2 regions of the Micrococcus sp. M4NT genome follow, and region 2 is predicted to be linked to the other one. Evidence: riboswitches for the same ligand, from Rfam matches in the RefSeq annotation. Region 2 holds a riboswitch; the other holds the start of a gene.
What was found. Region 2 has a riboswitch for S-adenosylmethionine ahead of NJC10_RS03025 (flavin reductase family protein). Riboswitches for the same ligand answer to the same signal wherever they lie in the genome.

Region 1: linked by a shared signal. The riboswitch ahead of NJC10_RS03470 (bifunctional o-acetylhomoserine/o-acetylserine sulfhydrylase) and the one ahead of NJC10_RS03025 (flavin reductase family protein) in region 2 are both predicted to bind S-adenosylmethionine.

The regions. Positions count from the first base shown of each region.
Region 1 covers NZ_JAMYEH010000004.1:25,487-29,888, forward strand. Annotated here, with positions in the region: gene NJC10_RS03460 (CPBP family intramembrane glutamic endopeptidase) at 1-749, shown strand, start outside; gene NJC10_RS03465 (VOC family protein) at 872-1,522, opposite strand; SAM riboswitch class IV at 1,687-1,804, shown strand; gene NJC10_RS03470 (bifunctional o-acetylhomoserine/o-acetylserine sulfhydrylase) at 1,927-3,303, shown strand; gene metX (homoserine O-acetyltransferase MetX) at 3,300-4,402, shown strand, end outside.
Region 2 covers NZ_JAMYEH010000003.1:127,961-132,362, reverse strand. Annotated here, with positions in the region: gene hisD (histidinol dehydrogenase) at 1-543, shown strand, start outside; gene NJC10_RS03035 (RNA-binding S4 domain-containing protein) at 557-952, shown strand; gene NJC10_RS03030 (hypothetical protein) at 1,008-1,676, opposite strand; SAM riboswitch class IV at 1,949-2,068, shown strand; gene NJC10_RS03025 (flavin reductase family protein) at 2,146-2,697, shown strand; gene NJC10_RS03020 (cold-shock protein) at 2,988-3,191, shown strand; gene NJC10_RS03015 (MFS transporter) at 3,295-4,402, opposite strand, start outside.

The DNA of each region.
Region 1 (4,402 bases), on a different contig from region 2:
CGGTGGTGCAGCTGATCGACAAGGCCACCCGGGCCCCGCTCGGCGAGCAGACCACCGTCCTGAATCCCACCGTGAACGACCGCTGGATCTTCGACCTCGTCTACCAGCTCCTGGACATCGGCTTCGCCCTCGTGCCGGTCGCGCTCGTGCTCCACCTGATGTGGCTGCGGGGGCGGAACCCGTTCCGCACGCTCGGCCTGGATCTGCGCCGCCCGGGCCGCGACCTCGCGTGGGGCGTCGGCCTCTTCCTCGCCATGGGGCTCGGGACGCTCGCCGTCTACGCGGGCGGCCGCGCGGCCGGCATCACGACGGCGATCGTCGCCAACGCGATGGACCCGAGCTGGTACGCGGTGCCCGTGCTGCTGCTCTCCGCCGCGCGGCATGCGCTGCTCGAGGAGGTGATCGTCGTCGCCTGGATGGTGGACCGGCTGGGGTATCTCCAGCAGCTGCGCGCCGCCGGTCTCGCACGGCATCCTGCGCCGGCGCTGCCCTCGCCCGCGGCGACAGGCCTCTTCCTGCCCGTCCGCGTCTGGACCGTGGTGCTGGCCTTGGCGGTGCTGCGCGCGGGATACCACCTGTACCAGGGGGTCGGCCCGGGGATCGGCAACGCGCTCATGGGCGTGGTGTTCACGCTGTTCTTCGTGCGGCACCGGCGGGTCGTCCCGCTCGTGGTGGCGCACTTCCTGCTGGACGCCGTGGGCTTCGTGGCCTTTCCGCTGCTGGCGCAGGCGGGCTGGTTCGGGACTTGACCCGCGCGGCCCATCGGCCCCGGCCCGGCCCCGCACCCCACGTTCCGCGGTCACCTTCTGACGCATCCGGCTCGCGGAGGCGTCAGAAGGTGAGCCCGAAACGCTGCGTGGACCCCGAGGGGTCAGAGGGTGATCTCGCCCTTGGGGGTGGTGAAGGTGACCGAGGAGATGCCCGGGGTGCCGGACGGGGCCACGTAGGCGATGTCGACGTCGGCCACGGCGTCCTCCTCCGTGCCGCCCAGCCACTCGCGCAGGCGGTCCGGGGACCCGGCCATGGAGAGGTGGGCGATCGCGGCCTGCGGCTCGGCGGCCTGGGACGGGTGCATGTCCTCCTGGCCGTCGGCCCAGCGCACGATGAACGGCAGCTGCGGGTCGGCAAGGGTGCCCTTGACGCCGATCTGACGCCAGGACAGCTCCCGGCCGTCGGGGAAGCGGCGGATGCCGGGCACGGCCTCGCGCTCCAGGCGGCGCTCGAAGCGGCCGATGTCCGGGGTGGAGACGGCCCAGCTCATCCAGCCGCCGCCCTGCTCGGAGCGGGCGCGGACGAGCTGGCCGAAGGGGGCGCTGAGGGAGGCCGGGTGGTCCATGGCCTCCACGACCTCGAGCCACTGCCCGTTCCGCATGGGGAACAGGGCGTTGTGGGTGCCGAAGCGCGGGTGCACGCCGCCCTTGATGCGGTCGATGCCGAGGGTCTCGACGAGGCGCTCCACGGTGGCTTCGAGGCCCTCGGGCCCGGCGGCGTAGGAGACGTGGTCCATCCGGCAGGTGTTCACGGCGTTGTTCCTCTCCGAACCCCCGGGCGGGCCGGGCGTCGAACGCGATGGGAGGGCGGCGCCGTCGGCCCCTTGACCTCCGAGCCGCCCCTGTGATTCACAGCGTATCCATGTGTGACACGCCCGATGAAATCGGCCCCGCACCCGTGGCACACTGGCGGCACGGTCACGAGAGTCAGCGTCTTTGCCCCGGCATGCTGACCGGCAACCCTCCTTCCGCGGTGGGGTGCCCCGGGTGACGACCAGGCCGGCTCCCACACGGGCTGTCGGCAAGCGCGGGCCGTCCCCTCGGCCCCTCTCGACGACGCCGGGGCACCCCCGGCGCGAGGCGCCGGGTCGACCCGGCGCACCGACCGCCGGGAGGGACGCGGGTCCGGCCCCTGAGGAGCTCAGGAGAGTCCGCCATGACCGACCAGAACATCCCCGCCGAGACCACGCCCCTGACCCCGGCCGCCGCGTGGGGCTTCTCCACCGCACAGGTCCACGCCGGCGCCGCCCCCGGCCAGCACGCCTTCGGCGCGACGGCCCTGCCCATCTACCAGACGACCTCGTTCGACTTCCCCTCCGCCGAGGTGGCGGCGGACCGGTTCGCCCTCAAGGACCTGGACCCGCTCTACACCCGCATCGGCAACCCGACCCAGTCCCCGGTGGAGGAGAAGGTCGCCGCGCTCGAGGGCGGCGTGGGCGCGCTGCTGCTGGCCTCCGGCCAGGCGGCCACGACCTTCTCGATCCTCAACGTCGCCGGAGCCGGGGACCACGTCGTCGCCTCGGCGAGCCTCTACGGCGGCACGCAGAACCTCTTCAAGCACACTCTGGCCAAGGTGGGCGTGGAGACCACGTTCGTGACCGATCCCGACGACGTCGAGTCCTGGCGCGCCGCCGTGAAGCCGAACACCAAGGCCTTCTTCGGGGAGACCCTCGGCAACCCCCGGGGCGACGTGCTGGACGTTCGGGCGGTGGCCGACGTCGCGCACGAGGCGGGCGTGCCGCTGATCGTGGACAACACGCTGGCCACCCCGTACCTGCTGCGCCCGATCGAGCACGGCGCGGACATCGTCACCCACTCGGCCACGAAGTACCTCGGCGGGCACGCCGCCGCCATGGCCGGCGTGATCGTCGACGGCGGCACGTTCGACTTCGCGCAGCACCCCGAGCGCTTCCCCGGGTTCAACGAGCCGGACGAGTCCTACCACGGGCTCGTGTACGCGCGGGACCTGGGCGTCGGCTCCGCCCTGGGCGCCAACCTCGCGTTCATCCTCAAGGCGCGCGTGCAGCTGCTGCGCGACTACGGCTCCTCGATCTCCCCGTTCAACGCCTTCCTCGTCAATCTCGGCCTCGAGACCCTCTCCCTGCGCATGCAGCGCGCCGTGGCCAACGCGACGGCCGTGGCCGAGTGGCTCGAGGCGCGCGACGACGTGGACTCCGTGGTCTACGCCGGCCTGCCCTCCAGCCCGTGGCACGAGCGGGCGCAGCGGTACCTGCCGCGCGGCGCAGGCGCGTTCGTCTCCTTCGAGATCGCGGGCGGCGCCGAGGCGGGTGCGGCGTTCGTGGACGGGCTTGAGCTGCTGCACCACGTGGCCAACATCGGCGACGTCCGCTCGCTCGTGGTGCACCCGGCCTCCACCACCCACTCCCAGCTCACCGACGACGAGCAGCGCGCCGCCGGTGTGACGCCCGGGCTGGTGCGCCTCTCGCTGGGCGTGGAGGACGCCGAGGACATCCTCGCCGACCTGGAGCGCGGCTTCGCGGCGGCGGCCGGTGCGGGGGAGGGCACCCGATGACCGCGGTCGCGAGCCGCCCGTCCCTGACCGTCGACCTCCCCGAGGGCGCCCGCCACACCGTCTCGGTCGGGCCCCTGACCACCGAGACCGGCGGCTTCCTCCCGGACGTCACCCTCACCTACGAGACGTGGGGGACCCTGGACGCCGACGGCTCCAACGCGGTCCTCGTGCTGCACTCCCTCACGGGCGACTCGCACGTGGCCGCGCACGCCGCGGACCCGACGCCGGGCTGGTGGGACGCGCTCGTCGGCCCCGGCCGGGCGGTGGACACGGACCGCTGGTTCGTCGTCGCCCCCGCGATGGTGGGCGGCTGTCACGGTTCCACGGGCCCGTCCTCGCCCGACCCCGACGGCGTGCCGTGGGGCTCGCGCTTCCCATTCCTCACGCTGCGCGACGCGGTCGAGGCCGAGCGCCGCCTCGCCGACCACCTCGGGGTCGACGTGTGGCAGGCCGTGATCGGCGGGTCGATGGGCGGGGCCCGCGCCCTGGAGTGGGCGGTCTCCCACCCGGAGCGCGTGGCCGGCGTCGGGGTGCTCGCCTCGACGGCGCAGTCCTCGGCGGACCAGATCGCCTGGGGCCAGGCGCAGGCCGCGGCCATCCGGCTCGACCCGGCGCACCGCGAGGGCGACTACTACGGCGGACCCGGGCCCGAGACGGGCCTCGGGATCGCCCGGCGCATCGCCCACACCACCTACCGCACGGCCGAGGAGCTCGAGTACCGCTTCGGCCGCGAGCCCCAGGGCGCGGAGGACCCGTTCGGGGCCGCCGTCGGGAGGCGGCAAGGACGCTACGCGGTGGAGTCCTACCTGGACCACCAGGCCGCGAAGCTCGCCGCGCGGTTCGACGCGAACTCCTACCTCGTGCTCACCGAGGCGCTCATGAGCCACGACGTCGCCCGCGGGCGGGGGAGCCTGTCCGAGGCGCTGGGGCGCTTCCGCGGGCGGGCCTTCGTGGCCGCCGTCGACTCCGACCGGCTGTACCGGCCCGAGGAGTCGGCGCTGCTCGCGGAGCTGCTGCCCGGCGAGGTGCTCGTCCACACGATCGTCTCGCCGATCGGCCATGACGGGTTCCTCACCGAGTACGGGCAGGTCGCCGACGC
Region 2 (4,402 bases):
TGGGTGGCCGCGGACCTGATCAGCCAGTCCGAGCACGACCCCCTGGCCGCCTCCGTGCTCATCACGGACTCCGAGGACCTCGCGCGGGACGTGCTCGCCGCGATCGAGGCACAGGTGCCCGGCACGCTGCACGAGGAGCAGGTCCGCGTCGCGCTGACCGGGCCGCAGTCCGGCGTGCTGCTCGTGCGGGACATGGACCAGGCCGTGGAGGTCTCGGACCGCTACGCCACCGAGCACCTCGAGATCCAGACGCGCGACCCCGACGCCGTCGCGGCCCGGGTGCGCAACGCCGGCGCCGTGTTCGTGGGGCCGCACTCCCCCGTGCCGCTCGGGGACTACTCCGCCGGGTCCAACCACGTGCTGCCCACCTCCGGCACCGCGCGGCACTCCTCCGGGCTGAACACCGTGACGTTCCTGCGCTCCCAGCAGGTGATCCGCTACACGGCCGAGGGGCTGGCCGGGGTGGCCGGGGGCATCGAGGCGCTCGCGGCCGACGAGGGCCTGCCCGCGCACGGCGCCGCCATCGCCCTGCGCTCCGAGTGAGCGGGGCGGCGGAATGAGCGGGCCTGCAGGCGGGGGGACGGTCCGGATCGACGCGTGGCTCTGGGCCGTGCGCCTCTACAAGACCCGCTCCGCCGCGACGGCGGCCGTGCGGGCCGGCCACGTCCGCGTGGACGGCGAGCCGGTGAAGGCGGCGGCGTCCGTCGTCGTCGGGAACCGGATCCGGGTGCGGCAGGACGGCCGCGAGCGGATCCTCGAGGTGACCGGCCTGATCTCCAAGCGCGTGGGCGCGCCGGTGGCGGTCAAGCAGTACGTGGACCACTCGCCGCCGCCCGTGCCGCGCGAGCTGCTGTCCATCCCCTACCGCGAGCGCGGCGCGGGTCGGCCCACCAAGCGGGACCGCCGGCAGCTGGACGCGCTGCGCGGGCGGGACGGGGCCGGGCGGGGCTGAGGCGGTGTGTCGGGCCCGGCCTCGCGCGCTCGGGACCGGGCGCGGACAGGCCGGGTCAGGCGCCGTCGTTCTGCCGCATCACCACCATGCGGAACGGCTCGCTGTTCGCCACCGTGGCGGTCAGCGTCACGGGTCCGTTCTCGACGATCGGGGGCAACCCCGCGGACCAGCCGCCGCAGCCGGCGTCCGAGCCCGCCCGCCAGTCGGTGACGCCCTTGATCGTGGTGTGCAGGTCCGTCTTCCCCACGGCGTCCATGGGGCACTCGAACGCCACCGTGAGGACGTCTCCCGCCTGGGCGTCCACGGTGGCCGACTGCGTCCCCGTGCCCATGCCCTCCCAGACGATCCAACGCGTCCCCGCGGCCGTCGGCAGGTGCTTCTCGGCGTACTCGGCGTACGTGATCCCGTCGTCCTTGAACATCCGGGCGTGGTCGGCCTCCGCGGCGGCGCGCGCGGAGGCGTCGGCCGCCTCGATCACGGCCGACGCGGAGGCCTGCACGCTCGGATCCGTCGTCGTGGCGAGCACCTGACGGGCCGCCTCGACGTCGGCGGCCAGCGCTTGGCCCATGGGGGCGGCGGAGGATGAGGAAGCTGCGGTGGCGGGCGTGGACGGGGATGCGGGCGCGGGCGTCTCCGCGGGTTCCGCCGCACCGCAGCCCGTGAGGCCGGCCGCGAGCGCCAGAGCGCTCAGGCCGGCCAGGCCGATGGAAGGAAGGCGGTCCATGCGGTTCTCCTCTGTGCATGCGCCGCGGCTGCGGCGATTCCCTGCGGCGCAGGATGCGCTCATGCTGTGATATGGATCACCCTCTGTCAAGCGAATCCGGTGCGCCGAGACGGGATCGTGACCGGCGGCCCCGAGGCGCTGGGCCGACGGCGGGGCGGGGCAGGCCGGGCGCAGCAGCGGGCGCGGATGTGTCCTCCCGTGACCGCGCGGGCGCCCCGCCTGGCGGACGGCTTTGACGCGGCAGGCCAGGCGCTCCTACCGTTGCCTCACAGAATCACGAGTCCCCGTCATCACGGCCCTGGCCGGCGGGGCGGCAACCCTCTCACGCAGTAGTGGGGTGCTCCAGGTGAGGATTCGGCCCGGCGGAGGACCCCGACGGGCAAGTACTCGCGTCTCCGCGGATCACGCCGATCCGCTCAGGTGAACCGCCCTTCGCGGAGCCGCGTCCGTCACGAAGAGGACCCGCGCCATGACCTTGACCCTGACCGACCACCACGCCCCTTGCCGGCCTGCCGGCGCCCACCCCGCCTGGCAGGCAGACGTCTCCCGCGACCGCCTGCGCCCCGGCCTGGCGGCGTTCCCGACCGGCGTCGTCGCCGTCGCCGGCCTCGTGGACGGGCACCCCGAGGTGATGGTCTCCTCCTCCTTCAGCGTGGGCGTCTCGTGGGAGCCGGCGCTCGTCTCCTTCTCCGCACAGCTGACCTCGCGCACGTGGCCCCGACTGCGCCGGGCCGAGTCGATCGGCGTGTCGCTGCTCGCGGAGGACCAGGCGCACCTGTGCGGGCAGCTGGCCTCCCGCACCGGGGACCGCCTCGCGGGGATCGACGTGCACGTCAGCCCGAACGGCGCGCTCCTGCTCGAGGGGTCCTCCCTGTGGCTCGAGACACGCCTGCACACCGAGGTGCCCGCCGGGGACCACGTCGTCGCCCTGCTGGAGGTCTCCGGCTTCGCGGACCACACGGACGCCCGCCCGCCCGCGGCGCTGCACCGCAACCTCTTCCACGGGCTCACCGCGCTCTGAGGAGCACCCCGGAGCAGGGATCCGCACGGACTGCAACGGCCCCAGATTGCGCTCACAGGTGAACATCCGATGAACATCGACCCCGTGGTCGCCAGACGGTCGAATCCGTGGCAGTATGAACCTTGAAGTTGATCCAAGCTGTATCCCGTAACATCACTGCTTGTCAGTCCCGGCCCCGGTCGGAACGATGAGTGTGGGCACGCGGTTCAGTTCTGCCGCTTCACCCGGAGGCCACAATGGCCACCGGTTCCCACACCGCCCCTCCGGGGGCACATCGAAAGGACACCATCATGGCTGTCGGTACCGTCAAGTGGTTCAACGCTGAAAAGGGCTTCGGCTTCATCGCTCCCGAGGATCAGTCCGCGGACGTCTTCGTGCACTTCTCCGCCATCACCGGCGCGGGCTTCAAGGAGCTCCAGGAGAACGACCGCGTCGAGTTCGAGACCCAGCAGGGCCCCAAGGGCCTGCAGGCCGCGAACGTGACCAAGATCTGATCTTCCTCCTCTGAGGATTCCGTCCCCGGCGCCTGAGGCGCTGACGGACGATCACCGAAGGCCCCGATCCCCACGGATCGGGGCCTTCGTCGTGCGCCGCGGCTCACACGCCGGACCGGCCCCGATCCACACGGCGGCGCAGCAGCCACGTGACCCCGAGTCCCAGCAGGTATGCCCCGCCCACCGCGAGCAGGCCGAGGCGGAAGTCCCCGGTGTGGTCCCGGAGCAGGCCCATCACGAGCGGTCCGCACGCGAAGCCGGCGTACATGCCCATGGCGTTCGTCCCCGAGGCGTCGCCGAGCTGCCCGGCCGGGACGCCGTCCATGATCCCGGCGTTGATCACCACGTTCGCGCCCAGCACGGTGAGCCCGTGCAGCACGGCGGCCGCCCACAGGAGGGCGGGCGCGTGGCTCACGTCGGCGGCCAGGAGGGCGGCCACCACCAGCAGCGAGCCGGCGCAGATCGCCGCGAGCAGGGTGGTGGGCCGATGCCCGGCGGCCATGCGGCGGCCCCACCAGATGCGGGAGAAGACCCCGATCACCCCCGAGACGGCGGCGGCCGCCCCGCCGACGACGAGGGACTGGCCGAGCGTCTCCACCGCGAACAGCGGCAGGTACGCGTTCACGGCCTGCATGCCGAGGCCCGTGAGGAACGCGATCGCCGCGAAGAACCACACGCTCGCCGGCAGCCGCTCACGCCCACCACGTCGGCCGGTCGTCGGCGCTCCGGCACCCGCGGGACCCTCAGCGGCCCGCGGCGCGCCGTCGTCGTGCCGGATGTGCGCCGCGGCCGCGGAAGAGCCCGCCGGGAGCGGCGGCACCGTGGCCCACGCGACGACGCCCAGCACGCCCGCCACGAGCGCCGCCCCCAGCGCCGCGCCCGTCCAGCCGAGGGTCAGTGCCGCGGCGGGGAAGAACAGGCCGCCGAAGAGCTGCGCGAGCTGCACGCCGGACTGCTTCAGCCCGATCCACCCGATGCGCCGCTCAGGCGGGGCGACCTCGCGGATGATGCGGTTCGTCGTCGGGTTCGAGATCGCCTGGGTGACCCCCGCGAGCGCCGCCGCCGCGTAGAGCGCGAAGAGCGTGGTGGAGAACGCGCCCACCACGAGCGCCAGGGCCGCACCGCCGAAGATGATGCCCATCTGTGCGCGCGAGGAGAGGCTGTCCGCGAGGCGTCCCAGCCACACGGACGTGACCGCGGCGGCGCCGAAC